DNA from 2 places in the Limnohabitans curvus genome. Region 2 is predicted to be linked to the other one. Evidence: predicted binding sites of a transcription regulator. Region 2 holds the regulator's gene; the other holds the start of a gene.

Region 1 (8,353 bases), 300 kb from region 2:
GCGTGAGCGACGCGATGTGGCACTGGCCTTGGCGCGTGAACTGACGGAAGTAGCACCTGCGGGTTTGGTGGCGGGTGTGACATCGCCACATCCGCGTGTGGTGGTGTTGCGTACCTTGTCGCCGTTGGTGGAGCCTGCGCAGAATTTGTTGCGTGGGGTTTGGGCTTCTTGGCGACGTGGCATGTGGGGTATGTCGGATGTGCCGCCGCGTATTTGGTCTATGTAGTTTTTGGTTTTTGCTGGGCTCGCTGGGGGCAGAGGGGTTGGGCAGGTTCCTCATGCTGGGGTACCAGAAATCGTCACCTGCCCAAACCCTCTGCCCCCAGACTACGGCATACAGTTTTTTAGGATGCCCTCCGGCGAGAAACCTTCACGAGCAAAACAAAACCTCAGATAGCAACCAGCTGACGAACGTTGTTGCGTTGCATATCCGAACCTAAGCCACGCGCAATCACCTCGCCGCGTTCCATCACCAAGTAGTCATCAGCCAGCTCTTCAGCAAAGTCGTAATACTGCTCGCACAGCAAGATGGCCATGTCACCACGACTGGCCAGCATGCGAATCACGCGGCCGATGTCTTTGATGATGCTCGGCTGAATGCCTTCGGTGGGTTCATCCAACACCAACAACTTGGGGCCTGATGCCAAAGCCCTTGCAATGGCGAGTTGCTGTTGTTGACCGCCTGACAAATCACCGCCACGGCGGTGCAGCATTTGTTTGAGCACAGGGAAGAGTTCAAACAACTCCGCAGGAATGTCTGTGCCTGCGGGTTGCGTGGCGAGGCCCATGCGCAAGTTGTCTTCGACGGTCAGGCGCGCAAAGATTTCGCGTCCCTGTGGCACATAGCCAATGCCTGCACGCGCACGTTCGTAGGGTGCCGCGCGTTCGATGGCTTCGCCGTTGAAGGTGATGTTGCCATCGCGAATGGGCACCGCACCCATCAACGATTTGAGCAGCGTGGTTTTGCCCACGCCGTTGCGGCCTAGCAGCACCGTGATGCGGCCTAGGTTGGCTTCAAAGCTCACATCGCGCAGGATGTGCGAGCCGCCGTAGAACTGGTTGATGTTGGCGGCTTGAAGGATGGGCGTGTGTGTGGTTTGCATAGTCAACATCAGAGTTAGCGGCCTAGGTACACCTCAATCACGCGCTCGTCGGCTTGCACTTGTGCCAGCGTGCCTTGCGCCAACACCGAGCCGTCGCACAGCACGGTGACGATGTCGGAGATGGTGTTGATGAAGCTCATGTCGTGTTCCACCACCATCAGCGAGTGTTTGCCTTTGAGGGTCAAGAAAAGTTCTGCCGTGCGTTCAGTTTCAAAGTCAGTCATGCCGGCCACGGGTTCGTCGAGCAGCAAGAGTTTGGGGTCTTGCATGAGCAACATACCAATCTCCAGCCACTGCTTTTGGCCGTGGCTCAGGTTGCCCGCTTGGGCGTTCACGCTGTCTTCTAAGTGGATGGTGTGCAGCACCTCGCTCAAGCGGTCGCGTTGCGTGCCGTTGAGTTTGAAGAACATCGAGGCAGCCACACCCTTGTGGGTTTTCAGAGCCAGCTCTAAGTTTTCAAACACGCTTAAGCGTTCAAACACGGTTGGTTTTTGAAACTTGCGGCCAATGCCCAGCTGTGCAATTTCAGGTTCGTTGTGGCGCAGCAAGTCGATGGTGCTGCCAAAGAACACTTGGCCCGAGTCGGGTTTGGTTTTGCCCGTGATGATGTCCATCATCGTGGTCTTGCCCGCGCCGTTGGGCCCGATGATGCAGCGCAGTTCGCCCGGCGCAATGTCGAGTGACAAACCGTTGATGGCTTTGAAGCCATCGAAGCTCACGTGCACATCTTCCAAGTACAAGATGCGGCCATGCGTCAGGTCCAGGCTGCCGGGTTCGTGCACGCGACCAAAGCCTGCGCTGCGGTCGCCCGAGGTAACTTCGCTCACCACACGCGCTTGGTGTGTGGCGAGGCGCTTGGCGCCTTCTTCAAACAGATCGGGGGTCATACGCGCTCCTCTGCTTTTGTCTTGGCGCTGAGTTTTTGCATCAGGCCCACCACGCCCTGCGGCATGTACAGCGTCACGCCAATGAACAACGCACCCAAGAAATACAACCAAAACTCAGGCGCCGTCACCGTCAACCAGCTCTTCATGCCGTTGACCAAGAACGCGCCCACGATGGGGCCAATCAGCGAAGCGCGTCCGCCCACGGCGGCCCACACCGCCATTTCAATGGAGTTGGCGGGGCTCATTTCACTGGGGTTGATGATGCCCACTTGTGGCACATACAAGGCACCGGCAATGCCGCACATCACCGCAGAGATAACCCAGATGGTGAGCTTGTAGGGCAGGGGCGAGTAGCCCGAGAACATCACGCGGCTTTCGGCATCACGAATGGCTTGCAGCACGCGGCCAAACTTGCTTTGCACCAACCAGCGTGCAAACAAATAGCTCATCAACAAAGCCCAACCCGTCAGCACAAACAAGGTCATGCGCATGGCGGGTGTGGCAATGGGCAAGTCCAAGATGCGTTTGAAATCGGTGAAGCCGTTGTTGCCACCAAAACCAGTTTCGTTGCGGAAGAACAGCAGCATGGCCGCAAACGTCATGGCCTGCGTGATGATGGAGAAATACACGCCTTTGATGCGTGAGCGAAAGGCGAAGTAGCCAAACACAAAGGCCAACACCCCGGGGACCAACACGATCATCAGCAGCGTGGCAAGAAAGCTGTCGCTGAAGGTCCAATGCCAAGGCAAGGTTTTCCAATCGAGGAACACCATGAAGTCGGGCAGGTTGCTTTTGTAGTTGCCGTCTGTGCCGATCTGGCGCATCAGGTACATGCCCATCACGTAGCCGCCGAGTGCAAAAAATAAACCGTGGCCCAGCGACAAGATGCCGGTGTAGCCCCAAATCAAATCAATGGCCAAAGCGCAGATGGCGTAGCACATGACCTTGCCCACCAAGGCCACGGCGTAGTCGCTCATGTGGAACACGCTGTCCGCGGGCACCCACAGGTTGAGTACGGGCACCACTGCGCATACGGTGATGAAGGCCGCCAAGAAAAGTATCCAGCCTTTGGTGCCCAAGAGGGCAGGCGCTTCGGGCAGTTGCAAAGTAGAAGTGGTGTGTGTCATGTCATGCCTCCGCACTGCGGCCTTTCATGGCAAAGATGCCTTGGGGACGTTTTTGGATGAACACGATGATGAACACCAACACCGCAATCTTGGCCAGCACCGCACCGGCCACGCCTTCGAGCAATTTGTTCATCAGGCCCAGGCCCATCGCGGCATACACCGTGCCTGCCAGTTGGCCCACGCCACCCAGCACCACCACCATGAAGGCGTCGACGATGTAGTTTTGGCCGAGGTCTGGCCCGACGTTGCCGATTTGGCTGAGCGCACAACCGGCCAAGCCCGCGATGCCGCAACCGAGCGAGAACGCATAGGTGTCGATGCGTGCCGTGTTCACGCCCAAAGCCGAAGCCATCGGGCGGTTTTGTGTGACGCCGCGCACGAACAAACCCAAACGTGTTTTGCTGATCAACAGCGTCATGCCCACCAACACAAACACCGCAAAGCCAATGATGATCAAACGGTTGTAGGGCAGCGAGAGGTTGGCCAGCAGTTGCACGCCGCCGCTCATCCAAGAAGGGTTTTCAACGCCCACGTTTTGCGCGCCAAAAATACTGCGCACGCCTTGCATCAACACCAAGCTGATGCCCCATGTGGCCAGCAGTGTTTCGAGCGGGCGGCCATACAAGTGACGCAACACCAATCGCTCCAGCACCGCACCCACCAAGGCCGCCGCGAGGAACGAGGCTGGCACGGCCACCAACAAATACGCGTCAAACATGCCCGGCAAATATTGACGGAACAAGCCCTGCACCACGTAGGTGGCGTAAGCGCCAATCATCATTAGCTCGCCGTGCGCCATGTTGATGACGCCCATCAAACCGTAGGTGATGGCGAGACCCAAGGCGACCAGCAAAAGAATAGAACCCAAGCTGATGCCAGTGAACAACGCCCCCAGTTTTTCACCCCAGCTCAGCGCCGCTTGGATGGTGAGCAGCGAGGTTTGCAACTGAGCGCGCACCTTTTTGTCTTCCTCTTGGCTCAGACGTTGGTTGAGTAAAAGTTGGGTGTCCGGCGTTTGGCTGTCAGCCAAAGTTTTGGCCGAGGCAAAGCGTTCGTCGGCGTCGTTGCTGTTGAGCAAAATCGCCGCACGGGCCAACAACATTTGTTTTTTCACGCCCTCGTTGGTTTCGCTGGCCACGGCTTTTTCCAGCATGGCAAGTTTGGTGGGGTCGGGTTCTTTCAGCACCGACTTGGCAGCTTGCACACGCAAGGCGGCATCGGGGCTGAGCAATTGCAGGGCAGACAAGGCGGCGTCAATTTCGCCGCGCATGCGGTTGTTGTTGATCACGTCTTCTGCGGTGTCGGGCAGGGTGGTGGCGTCACCACTCACGGGGTCGGTGGCTTTGCCATCGCGCACCACCAGCACTTGTGTGCCATTCACTTTCACCGCGTCATCGGCCATGGCTTGCAAAAAGGCGGCGGTTGGTGCGTCGGGTGAGGCGAGTGCTTTTTGCAGTGCGGTCACGCGTGCATCGGTGTCGCCCAGCGTGAGTGCGCGTGTTTGCTCCGCGGTCAGCGCCAACGCGCTGGATTGACCGAGCAAGGCAATGGCCAATCCGCAAGTGACGCGCACAACAAAATCGCGACATGCTGCGCTGCGCTGCTGCAGCTTGGGCATGCGCGTCGAAATAGAAAAACAAGTCATCCAAATTCCCATAAAAAAGGGGAGGGCAGTGCCCTCCCCCAAGTTCATCCCTCGGAGAAAGGTTTACTTTTTCACAGGCTCATCAGGCTTGGAAGCATTGCCTTCGATGAAGGGGCTCCATGGCTTGGCTTTCACAGGGCCTGGTGTTTTCCAAACCACGTTGAACTGGCCGTCAGCCTTGATTTCGCCGATGAACACCGACTTGTGCAAGTGGTGGTTTTTCTCGTCCATCTTGCTCACGATGCCGCTCGGTGCTTTGAAGGTTTGACCGGCCATGGCGGCGATGACTTTGTCCACATCGGTGGATTTGGCTTTCTCAACCGCTTGTTTCCACATGTTGATGCCGATGTAGGTGGCTTCCATCGGGTCGTTGGTCAAAGGCTTGTCTTTGTGACCAGCGATACCTTTGGCTTTGGCGTAGGCAGACCATTTCTTGATGAACTCATCATTGGCGGGGCTCTTGATCGACATGAAGTAGTTCCATGCCGCCAAGTGACCGACCAACGGCTTGGTGTCCACGCCGCGCAATTCTTCTTCACCGACTGAGAAGGCGACGACGGGCACGTCTTTGGCCTTCAAGCCTGCGTTGCCGAGTTCTTTGTAGAACGGCACGTTGGAGTCACCGTTGATGGTGGACACCACGGCTGTTTTGCCGCCTGCAGAAAACTTCTTGATGTCAGCCACGATGGTTTGGTAATCGCTGTGACCAAACGGGGTGTACTTCTCGTCGATGTCTTTGTCAGCCACGCCTTTGCTCTTGAGGTAAGCGCGCAAGATTTTGTTGGTGGTGCGTGGGTACACGTAGTCGGTGCCCAACAAGACCCAACGCTTGGCAGCGCCGCCGTCTTTGCTCATCAAGTAGTCCACCGCGGGAATGGCTTGTTGGTTAGGCGCGGCGCCGGTGTAGAACACGTTTTTGCTGAGTTCTTCGCCTTCGTATTGCACGGGGTAGAACAGCAAACCGTTCATTTCTTCAACCACAGGCAACACGGATTTGCGAGACACCGACGTCCAGCAACCGAAGATGACCGACACCTTGTCTTGACCGAGTAACTGCTTGGTTTTTTCAGCGAACAAAGGCCAGTTCGAAGCGGGGTCCACCACCACGGGCTCGAGCTTTTTGCCCAATACGCCGCCTTTGGCATTGATTTCGTCGATGGCCATGAGCACTGTGTCTTTCAACACGGTTTCAGAAATCGCCATGGTGCCGGACAAGCTGTGCAGCACGCCAACCTTGATGGTGTCTGCCGCCAACGCTTGGGGTGCGATCACAAATGAGCCAACGGACAGAGCCGCAGCCGCGGCCAAAGCCTTCAGATTTCCTCGACGATTCATCATGGGGGTTCACTCCAAAAATTAAGGGTTGGTTCGGCGCTCGTGGTAACGGTGCGCTTCGTAACAGCTATCGCAAACCCTGTGCCAACGCGCATTTCTCCTAGGCAAAAAGTAGCGTTGCTATAAGGTGCAACCCAAGCGCGACGCAGATGCACCAAGACAGTTCAATTCAGGTGTCATGCACCAAGGTGGCGCGGCTTGAGGTGTGGTTGTGCGTGCACCAAGACAGGTTTCGTGCACCAAAGCATGCACTTGGCGCATGCGATGCATTGCAAAAGAGGGCACGCAAGTTGCATAGACAAAACCACTATGGAACTCACTCCCCGCGAAAAAGACAAGCTCTTGATCTTCACCGCCGCCTTGTTGGCCGAGCGCCGACAGGCCCGTGGCTTGAAGCTCAATTACCCCGAAGCCGTGGCCCTCATCAGCGCCGCCGTCATGGAAGGCGCCCGCGACGGTCAAACCGTGGCGCAACTTATGAGCGCAGGTCGCAGCGTGCTGACCCGCGCCGATGTGATGGAGGGCGTGGCCGAGATGATTCCTGACATCCAAGTCGAAGCCACCTTCCCCGACGGCACCAAGCTCGTCACCGTGCATCAACCCATTGTTTGAACTGCTATGAAAAAACTTCTTTCTCTTTTTGCTTTGTTGCCCACTTTGGCGCTGGCCCACGAAGGCCACGGCATTGAAGGTGCCTCCCACTACCACGCCACCGATGTGTGGGGCTTCGTCGCCTTTGCTGGCGTGGTTGCTCTCATGTGGTGGATGGGTCGTGGCAAATAAAGCGGAGCGCACATGACACCCGGTGAACTGTTGATTGACGAGGGTGAACACACCCTCAACCCAGGGCGACGCACGCACACGCTGGTCGTGCAAAACGCCAGCGACCGCCCCATCCAAGTGGGTTCGCACTACCACTTTGCTGAAACCAACGCGGGCTTGCGCTTTGACCGCGTTGCCGCACACGGCATGCGTTTGAACATTGCGTCAGGCACGGCCGTGCGTTTCGAGCCGGGCCAACAACGCACGGTCGAGTTGGTGGACCTGAGTGGTGATCGCCAAGTGTTTGGCTTTCGCGGCTTGGTGAATGGTCCGGTGGACGTGCCACGCAAAGGAAACATGTAATGGCAACCATCGGCAAACGCGCCTACGCAGAAATGTTTGGCCCCACCGTGGGCGACCGCCTGCGCTTGGCAGACACCAACTTGGTCATTGAGGTTGAAAAAGACTTCACACTGCAAGCGGGCGGCTACGGCGAAGAAGTGAAGTTCGGCGGCGGCAAAACCATCCGCGATGGCATGGCGCAATCGCAGCGCACACGCGACGGTGCCGGCACTGGCCCGCAAGCGGGCGGTGCGGTAGACACCGTGATGACCAACGCGCTCATCATCGACCACTGGGGCATCGTGAAAGCCGACATTGGTTTGAAAGGTGGCCGCATCGTGGCCATTGGCAAAGCGGGCAACCCAGACACACAACCGGGTGTAGACATCGTGATTGGCCCCGGCACGGAGGTCATCAGCTGCGAAGGCCACATCGTCACCGCGGGTGGTGTGGACACCCACATCCACTTCATCGCGCCCCAGCAAATTGAAGAAGCCTTGACCAGTGGCGTGACCACCATGCTCGGTGGCGGCACAGGCCCCGCCACGGGCACCTTTGCCACCACCTGCACACCCGGCGCTTGGAACATCGAGCGCATGTTGCAAGCGGCCGATGCGTTCCCCATGAACCTTGGTTTCTTGGGCAAAGGCAATGCCGCTTTGCCCGATTCGCTGCACGAGCAAATCAACGCAGGTGCGATTGGCTTGAAGCTGCATGAAGACTGGGGAACCACGCCCGCCGCGATTGACAACTGCTTGAACGTGGCAGAAGCCACCGACACACAAGTGGCCATCCACACCGACACGCTCAACGAGAGTGGCTTTGTGGAAGACACGGTGGCCGCCTTCAAAGGCCGCACCATCCACACCTTCCACACCGAAGGTGCAGGTGGTGGCCACGCGCCCGATATTTTGAAAGTGGTAGGCGAGGCCAATGTGTTGCCGTCCTCTACCAACCCCACGCGCCCGTACACGGTGAACACACTCGACGAGCATGTGGACATGCTCATGGTGTGCCACCACCTCGACCCCGCGATTGCCGAAGACTTGGCCTTTGCCGAAAGCCGCATTCGCCGCGAGACCATCGCAGCCGAAGACATCTTGCACGACCTCGGTGCCATCAGCATGATGAGCAGCGACAGCCAAGCCATGG
Region 2 (8,353 bases):
CAAAAGCCCGCCGCATTCGCGACCTCGGGCCACATGTAGGGCGTGGCCAGCATGAACACAGCCATGTGGACCGCCGCGGCTGTTGCGCCCACCACTAAAAACCAAAAACCGGTACGCATGCTTTAGACGGGGTGCGGTGGGTCGTTGTCGATCACCGCAGGCGCTGTCGCTTTGACCGGCGCCAAAGACAAGCCCGCGCCCCAACGTTGGCTCACCAAATACATGGGGCGTTGTTTCACCTCTTCGTAAATGCGACCCACGTATTCAGCCAGGATGCCAATCGACAGCAGCTGAATGCCACTGAAAAACATCATGCCCACCACCAGTGTGGCGTAGCCCGGGACATCAATGCCCCACACAAAATATTCGGCTACCACCCATGCGCCGTAGCCCAAAGCCAACATCGCCAGCATCAAGCCGGTGATGGTCAGGGCGCGCAACGGTGCGATGGAGAACGCCAATACGCCAGTCAGTGCCAACGCAAATGACCCGCGCAAACCAAAGCTGCTTTCGCCCGCCGCGCGTGGCAGCGGCTCGTAGTCAATTGCGGTGCTTGCAAAGCCGACCCAGGCGTATAACCCCTTCATGAAACGGTTGCGCTCGGGCAGCTGCTTCAGGGCCTCCACCACACGGCGGTCCATCAGGCGGAAGTCGCCCGCGTGCGCGGGAATCTTCACGCGGTTGCCCATGTTGATGAGCTTGTAAAACATACCTGTCAGCCCCGCGTGCAAGGCCGATTGGTCGTCACGTGTGCGGCGAATCGCATACACCACGTCCGAGCCCTCACGCCAGCGCTTCACCATATCGGCAACCAGCGACACAGGGTGTTGGCCGTCGGCGTCCATCAGCACGACCACCTCGCCGCGTGCGGCGTCAATGCCCGCCGTCAGTGCGGCTTCTTTGCCAAAGTTGCGCGACAGGTTGATGCCCACCACTTCGCGGTGCGCTTCGCACAAGGCTTGCATGACCTGCGCCGTGTCGTCACGGCTGCCGTCGTTGATGAGCACGATTTCCACTTGCGAACCCAGCGCCTGCAAGGCTTGCAGCACCTGCGGCACCACGGTGCCCAAGTTTTGTCCCTCGTTGTAAGCGGGCATGACGCACGACAGGGTGGGGGTGTATTGGAAACGGTCGGGTTGGGGGAGTGTGTGGGCGTCGCGCATATAGGGGTAGATCATGCCAAAAAATAAGGCGTGCCCCGTGAAAGTGAGGGCCGCCCCGTAAAATCTCGCCATGCTCCAAGTTAAACAAGAATTGCTGGCCGCTCTGAGCCAAGCCCTCGACGGTTTGTTGCCCGGTTCCGGCAACAAGGCTGCTTTTGAATCGCCCAAGGTCGCCGCGCATGGCGACTTTGCTGTGACAGCTGCCATGCAGTTGGCCAAGCCCCTCAAGCTCAACCCCCGTCAGCTCGGCGAACAGTTGCGCGACGCGTTGCTGGCTGCGCCCGTGTACCAACAGTGGGTGCAAGACATCGAGATTGCAGGCCCCGGCTTCATCAACATCCGTTTGAAGCCTGCCGCCAAGCAACAAATCGTGCGCGAGGTGTTGGCTGCCAAAGAGCAATTCGGTTTCCAAACGGACAACGGCCAGCGCGTGCTGGTCGAGTTTGTGTCTGCCAACCCCACCGGCCCGCTGCACGTGGGCCATGGCCGTCAAGCGGCCTTGGGCGATGCGATTTGTAATTTGTTTGCGACGCAAGGCTTCAACGTCTACCGCGAGTTTTATTACAACGACGCAGGCGTGCAAATCAACACATTGGCCAAGAGCACGCATTTCCGTGCCCAAGGCATCAAGCCCGGCGACGCCAGCTGGCCTGTAGACCCCGAGAACCCAGAGAGCAAAGCGTTTTACAACGGCGACTACATCCAAGACATTGCCACCGATTTCTTGGCTGGCAAAACCGTCAAGTCCGACGACCGCGAATTCACCGCCAGCGGCGATGTGAACGACGTGGACGGCATGCGCGAATTCGCCGTGGCCTACCTGCGCCACGAGCAAGACCTCGACTTGAAGGCCTTTGACGTCAAGTTTGACAATTACTACTTGGAAAGCAGCCTCTACACCAGCGGCAAGGTAGCCGATGCGGTGAGCCGCTTGCAAGCTGCTGGTAAAACTTACGAGCAAGACGGCGCCTTGTGGCTCAAGTCCACCGACTACGGCGACGACAAAGACCGTGTGATGAAAAAGACAGACGGCACGTACACCTACTTTGTGCCGGACGTGGCGTACCACATCACCAAGTGGGAGCGTGGCTTCACCAAGGTGGTCAACATCCAAGGCACCGACCACCACGGCACCATTGCCCGCGTGCGCGCTGGTTTGCAAGCCGCCAATGTGGGCATTCCTGAGGGCTACCCCGACTACGTGTTGCACACCATGGTGCGCGTGATGCGCGGCGGCGAAGAAGTGAAGATTTCTAAGCGTGCGGGCAGCTACGTGACCCTGCGCGACCTGATCGAGTGGACCAGCAAAGACGCGGTGCGTTTCTTCTTGCTGAGCCGCAAGCCCGACACCGAGTACACCTTCGACGTGGACTTGGCCGTGCAAAAGAACAACGACAACCCCGTGTACTACGTGCAATACGCACACGCCCGCATTTGCTCGGTGCTGCGCGCCTGGGCCGACAAAGACGGTGGCCATGTGGCCTCGCTCCAAGACGTGGACTTGTCTGCGCTGGAAAGCCCGCAAGCCCAAGCCCTCATGCTGCAACTGGCCAAGTACCCCGCCATGCTCTCGGCCGCATCGGCCGACTTTGCGCCGCATGACGTGACCTTCTACTTGCGCGACCTCGCCGCCAGCTACCACAGCTACTACGATGCCGAGCGCATTTTGGTGGACGACGAAGCGGTCAAAAAAGCACGCTTGGCGTTGGTGGCTGCCACCGCGCAGGTGCTGCACAATGGCTTGGCGGTGTTGGGCGTGTCTGCGCCTGCCAGCATGTAAATACGACGGAGACTTTGAGCATGAATCAGCAACGCGGTAGCACTTTGGTGGGCTTCATCATCGGTTTGGTGGTGGGCCTCGCCGTGGCCTTGGGCGTCGCGGTGTACGTGACCAAAGTGCCCATGCCTTTCATGAACAAAGGCCAAACACGTTCGGCAGACTCCGACGCTGCCGAAGCCGAGAGGAACAAAGACTGGGACCCCAACGCGCCGCTGTACGGCAAAAAGGGTGCTAAGTCCGGCGACAAAGCCGATGAAGCCAAAGCAGAGCCTAAGCCAGACGCCGCGATCAAGGTTGACCCCAAGAGTGCAGACCCCTTGGGTGATTTGGCCAAAGTGAAAGCCGCTGAACCCAAGTCAGAACCCAAAGCAAAGCCAGAGGCAAAAGCACCTGAAGCCCCGCCTGCAGAAACAAAAGCGCCCCAACCCAAAGCCGCTGAACCTGTTGCCGAGGCTAAGCCAGCCAGCACGGACCCATTCATTTACTTTGTCCAAGCTGGCGCCTATCGCAGCAATGACGAAGCCCAGGCGCAACGCGCCAAAACCGCCTTGTTGGGCCTAGACGCCAAGATCAGCGAGCGCGACCAAGGCGGCCGCACGGTCTACCGCGTGCGTGTGGGCCCCATGGACAAAGTTGAAGCCGAGCGCGTACGCGCCAAGCTCGAAGCCGCTCACATTGATTCCGCCATGGTGCGGGTGCAACGTTAAACACCAAGAGGTAACCCATGAAACGTCGTGATTTTTCTTTAGCCGCCATCAGCGCAGCGTCTGTGGCTGGTCTGCCTTTGGCTGCACAAGCACAAGGCCCTGCCGCCGCGAAAAAACCTGTAGAGGGCTCGGATTACCTGTCGCTCGACAAGCGCGTGCCGACCGATGTGGGCGCAGGCAAGATTGAGCTGATCGAGTTTTTTTGGTACAGCTGCCCGCATTGCAATTCGTTTGAACCGCAGTTTGCTGCGTGGGTCAAAGCGGCCCCCAAAGACGTGGTGGTACAGCGCGTGCCCGTGCGCTTCCGTGACGACTTTGAAGCGCAACAACGTGCCTATTACGTGTTTGAGTCGCTCGGCTTGGTGGATGCCATGCACGGCAAACTGTTCCATGCCATCCACACCGAGCGCCAGCAGCTCAACACAGCACCCGCTTTGGCGGCTTGGGCCAACAAAAATGGTTTGCCTGAGAAGAAGTTTTTGGACACCTTCAACAGCTTTGGCGTCGCCACCAAAGCACGCCGCGCCACGCAGCTGCAAGACGCGTTCAAGGTCCAAGGCGTGCCTGCCTTGGGCGTGGCTGGCCGCTTCTACACAGACGGCTCGCTGACCCAAACCATGGACCGTGCCTTGCAGGTTGCTGAATACCTGATCGGCGAAGTACGCCGCGGCCGCTAACTCCAGCTGGGTCAGCACGAAAATTGCTTTGTTGATGGTTAGAATGCCATCAACTTAACGAGCAATATTCGTGCCTTGACTTCATTTGCTTCTTTCTCCCTCGCTTTGCTGATGGCCATCGTGCCGGTAGCGGCGTCTGCAGAAAAAGCAGACCGAGAAAAACCCACACATATTGAGGCCGACAACTTAGTTCACGACGAGCTGAACCAAGTCAGTATCTTCACCGGACGTGCTGTTTTGACCCGAGGCACGATGGTCATGCGTGGTACGCGCATTGAAATGCGCGAAGACGCCGACGGTTATCAATTTGGCGTCATCTTCCCTGAACCGAACAAGCGTGCTTTCTTTCGCCAAAAGCGCGAAGGCAATGACGAGTTCATGGAAGGCGAGGCTTTGCGTATCGAATTTGATGGCAAAGCAGACCGCGTCAAACTCATCGACAACGCCGAAGTGCGCCGCTACCGCGGTGCTGTGTTGAATGACACGATGACCGGCAAACTCATCATTTATGAAAACCTGACCGATGTCTTCAGCATCGATGGCCAACGCACCGAAGCAGGTGGCAAGGCCAGCGGTGGTCGGGTGCGTGCCGTGTTGGCACCGCGCAGCAAAACCTTGGAAAAACCGTGATCGAAACGCTTTCACCCACACACACCGCTGAGACCACAGAGAGTCGTTTGGAAGCCCGCCACTTGGAAAAGTCATACGGCAGCCGCAAGGTCGTGCACGATGTGTCGATCTCTGTGAAAAAGGGTGAAGTGGTGGGTTTGCTCGGCCCCAACGGTGCAGGCAAAACTACGTCGTTCTACATGATCGTGGGTTTGGTGCGTGCCGATGGCGGCAGCATCACCATCGATGGTCAGCCGGTGGCACATTTGCCCATTCACCGCCGCTCGCGTTTGGGCTTGAGCTATTTGCCTCAAGAAGCCTCCATCTTTCGTAAACTGAATGTGGAAGACAACGTGCGCGCCGTGTTGGAGCTGCAACGCGGCGAAGACGGCAAGCCACTCAAGCACGAGGAAATTGAAACCCGCTTGACCTCGCTGCTGCAAGAGTTGCGTGTGGACCACTTGCGGGCTTCGCCCTCAGTGGCGTTGTCGGGTGGTGAGCGCCGTCGTGTGGAGATTGCACGTGCTTTGGCGACCAACCCGCGGTTCATTTTGTTGGACGAGCCGTTCGCTGGTATCGACCCAATTGCAGTGATCGAAATTCAACGCATCATTGGCTTCTTGAAGGCGCGTGGCATGGGCGTGCTCATCACCGACCATAACGTGCGCGAGACGCTGGGTATTTGCGACCACGCCTGCATCATCAGTGATGGTCGTGTGTTGGCGCAGGGCACACCAGTCGAAATCATCGAGAACGCAGATGTGCGACGTGTGTATCTCGGCGAACATTTCCGAATGTGATCTTGCATGAAACAAGGTTTATCACTTCGCGTCTCTCAACATCTGGCACTCACGCCGCAGTTGCAGCAGTCGATCCGACTGTTGCAGTTGTCTACCTTGGAGTTGAGCCAAGAGATTGAGCAAATGCTCGACGAGAACCCGTTTCTCGACAAAGAGTTTGAAGAGGCCCCACGTGAAGAGTTTGGCCTCGACAAGGCCGATGCGCCAGCGCGCGACGAAGAGATGGAGCCCATGCGCGAAGTGCCATCGCTCGATGGCGGCATGTCAGAAATCACCGTGGACAACACGGCCAGCGATACCGAACCCAGCGTGGACGGTGTGGCCGAAAGCTGGGATGGCGATGGCAGCGTAGAGTTTTCTGCTGACGATTCCGAGTGGGGCGGTGACGCACCCGCCAGCAATAACAACAACACGGCCGACAGCGACACCGCCGACGCCACCGAGTTGGCGCGCATGCAAGAGTCGCTCACCTCGCATTTGCACCGTCAAGCGCTGGCCTTGCGCCTGAGCCCCACCGACCAAGCGGCCTTGCGCTACTTGATTGAAAACCTCAACGACGACGGCTACCTCGAAGACACGCTGCGCAGCTTGGCCGAAGGTTTGGGTGGTGACGACGAAGAGGAAATTGAAGAACTTGAACACCGCTTCCAAGTGGCCTTGTCTTTGCTGCAAAGCCTAGAGCCTGTGGGCGTGGGTGCGCGTGACTTGGCTGAGTGTTTGACGCTGCAACTGAAAGCTTTGACGCCCAAAGGCGAAGAAGCTTTGCAGATTCGCGACACGGCCATTCGCATGTGCAAGCAGCCCATGGAGATGTTGGCCAAGCGCGATTTCAAACGCTTGGCGGTCATCGTGGGGGACAGCGAGACCAACGTCAAGGTGGCGATTGCGCTGATTGCTCGCCTAGAGCCCAAGCCTGGTCGCCGTTTTGCCGATGTGGAGCGCCATGTGGTAGTGCCCGATGTGTTGGTGACACGCGTGGGCAAGTCCACCACGGCGCCCAAATTCAAGGTGGCGCTGAACCCCGATGTGATGCCTCGCTTACGTGTGCACGACATCTACGCCAATGCCCTCAGAGGCGGCAAAGGCGAAGCACATGCTGGGTTGCAGCAGCGCCTACAAGAAGCGCGTTGGTTTATCAAAAACATCCAGCAACGCTTTGACACCATCTTGCGTGTCAGCAATGCGATTGCCGAACGCCAAAAAAACTTCTTCGTGCACGGCGAACTCGCCATGCGTCCCATGGTCTTGCGCGAGATTGCTGAGGAGCTGGGTCTTCATGAGTCAACCATCAGCCGCGTCACGACCAACAAGTACATGAGCACGCCTTTTGGCACCTTTGAACTCAAGTACTTCTTCGGCTCGGGGTTGGAGACAGACAGCGGTAACAACGCTTCCAGCACGGCCGTGCGTGCGCTCATCAAGCAATTTGTGGCGAGCGAAAACCCCAAAAAGCCGCTGTCGGATAATCAGCTCTCCGAAATGCTCAAAGAGCAAGGCATTGAGTGCGCCCGCCGCACCGTGGCCAAATACCGTGAGGCGCTGCGCATTGCGCCCACGACATTGCGCAAGGCCCTCTGATAACTTGCGGGACAGGCCCAATTTGCGCTGTCCTCAACTGGTGAAACTATGAATCAATTACATCTCTTCTTGCCCTGTGCGGCAGGCGTCGAATCCTATTTGGCCGAGGAAGTGCGCCGCATCACCGGTGTGGGCGACGACGACTTGCGCGCCTTCCGTGCTGGCGTGATGGTGCGCGCTTCGTGGCGCGATGTGTTGTTGCTCAACCTGCACAGCCGCTTGGCGCAGCGCGTGTTGGTGGAGTTGTCGCACACCCAATATCGCCAAGAGGAAGATCTGTACCGCGCGGCCTGCGAGGTGGCGTGGGAGCTGTGGTTCTCGCCCAAAGAATCTTTCAAAATCGAAATCACCGCGCAGCACAGCCCGCTCAAGAGCTTGAACTTTGCGGCGCTCAAAATCAAAGATGCAGTGGCCGACCGCTTCCGTCATAAGTTTGGTGTGCGCCCTGACGTCAACACGCAATGGCCCGATGCGCGCATCTACGCCCATCTGACCACCGAAAATTGCACGCTGTATATCGACACCTCGGGCGAGCCCTTGTTCAAGCGCGGCTGGCGCGCTGACAAAGGCGATGCGCCTTTGAAAGAAACCCTTGCCGCAGCCATGTTGGCCGCTAGCGGTTGGAGCCAAGGCGACGGCACAGCGGCCAACCCAGAAGGCCTCGTGGCCCAAGGCGTTCCGCTGTATGACCCTTGCTGCGGCAGCGGCACCATCGCGGTGGAAGCCGCGCAAATCGCCTGCAACATTGCACCAGGTTCGATGCGCAAATTTGGTTTCCAAAAACTCATTCCTTATCAAGAGCACGTGTGGCACGGCTTGCTTGACAACGCCCGTGCGCAAGAGTGCGAGCCGCGTGCGCCGATTTACGGCAGTGACGTGGCCTTTCGTATGGTTGACTTCGCGCAGCGCAACGCCGAGCGCGCAGGCGTGGCCCACGCCGTGCAGCTGCGCGGTGGCGATGCCTTGCAACGCATGCCCCCCAGTGATGTGCCGGGCGTGATGCTGGTCAATCCACCGTACGGCGAACGTATCGAAGCCG

Evidence for each region. Region 2 encodes sigma-54, which starts transcription at its own class of promoters, with help from an activator protein. Its sites were predicted from a motif close to TGGCANGNAANCTGCTTT; they were not measured.
Region 1: B9Z44_RS07790 (urease subunit gamma) is a predicted target of sigma-54. The motif match lies at 6,377-6,394, and genes of this name have one in related genera.

The regions. Positions count from the first base shown of each region.
Region 1 is NZ_NESP01000001.1:1,561,389-1,569,741, forward strand. It holds gene B9Z44_RS07760 (urease accessory protein UreD) at 1-226, shown strand, start outside; gene urtE (urea ABC transporter ATP-binding subunit UrtE) at 390-1,082, opposite strand; gene urtD (urea ABC transporter ATP-binding protein UrtD) at 1,118-1,990, opposite strand; gene urtC (urea ABC transporter permease subunit UrtC) at 1,987-3,117, opposite strand; gene urtB (urea ABC transporter permease subunit UrtB) at 3,119-4,762, opposite strand; gene urtA (urea ABC transporter substrate-binding protein) at 4,826-6,097, opposite strand; gene B9Z44_RS07790 (urease subunit gamma) at 6,407-6,709, shown strand; gene B9Z44_RS15175 (hypothetical protein) at 6,716-6,880, shown strand; gene B9Z44_RS07795 (urease subunit beta) at 6,893-7,222, shown strand; gene ureC (urease subunit alpha) at 7,222-8,353, shown strand, end outside.
Region 2 is NZ_NESP01000001.1:1,261,720-1,270,072, reverse strand. It holds gene B9Z44_RS06410 (GtrA family protein) at 1-119, opposite strand, end outside; gene B9Z44_RS06405 (glycosyltransferase family 2 protein) at 123-1,178, opposite strand; gene argS (arginine--tRNA ligase) at 1,234-2,943, shown strand; gene B9Z44_RS06395 (SPOR domain-containing protein) at 2,964-3,650, shown strand; gene B9Z44_RS06390 (thiol:disulfide interchange protein DsbA/DsbL) at 3,668-4,327, shown strand; gene lptA (lipopolysaccharide transport periplasmic protein LptA) at 4,439-4,957, shown strand; gene lptB (LPS export ABC transporter ATP-binding protein) at 4,954-5,736, shown strand; gene B9Z44_RS06375 (RNA polymerase factor sigma-54) at 5,743-7,314, shown strand; gene B9Z44_RS06370 (THUMP domain-containing class I SAM-dependent RNA methyltransferase) at 7,363-8,353, shown strand, end outside.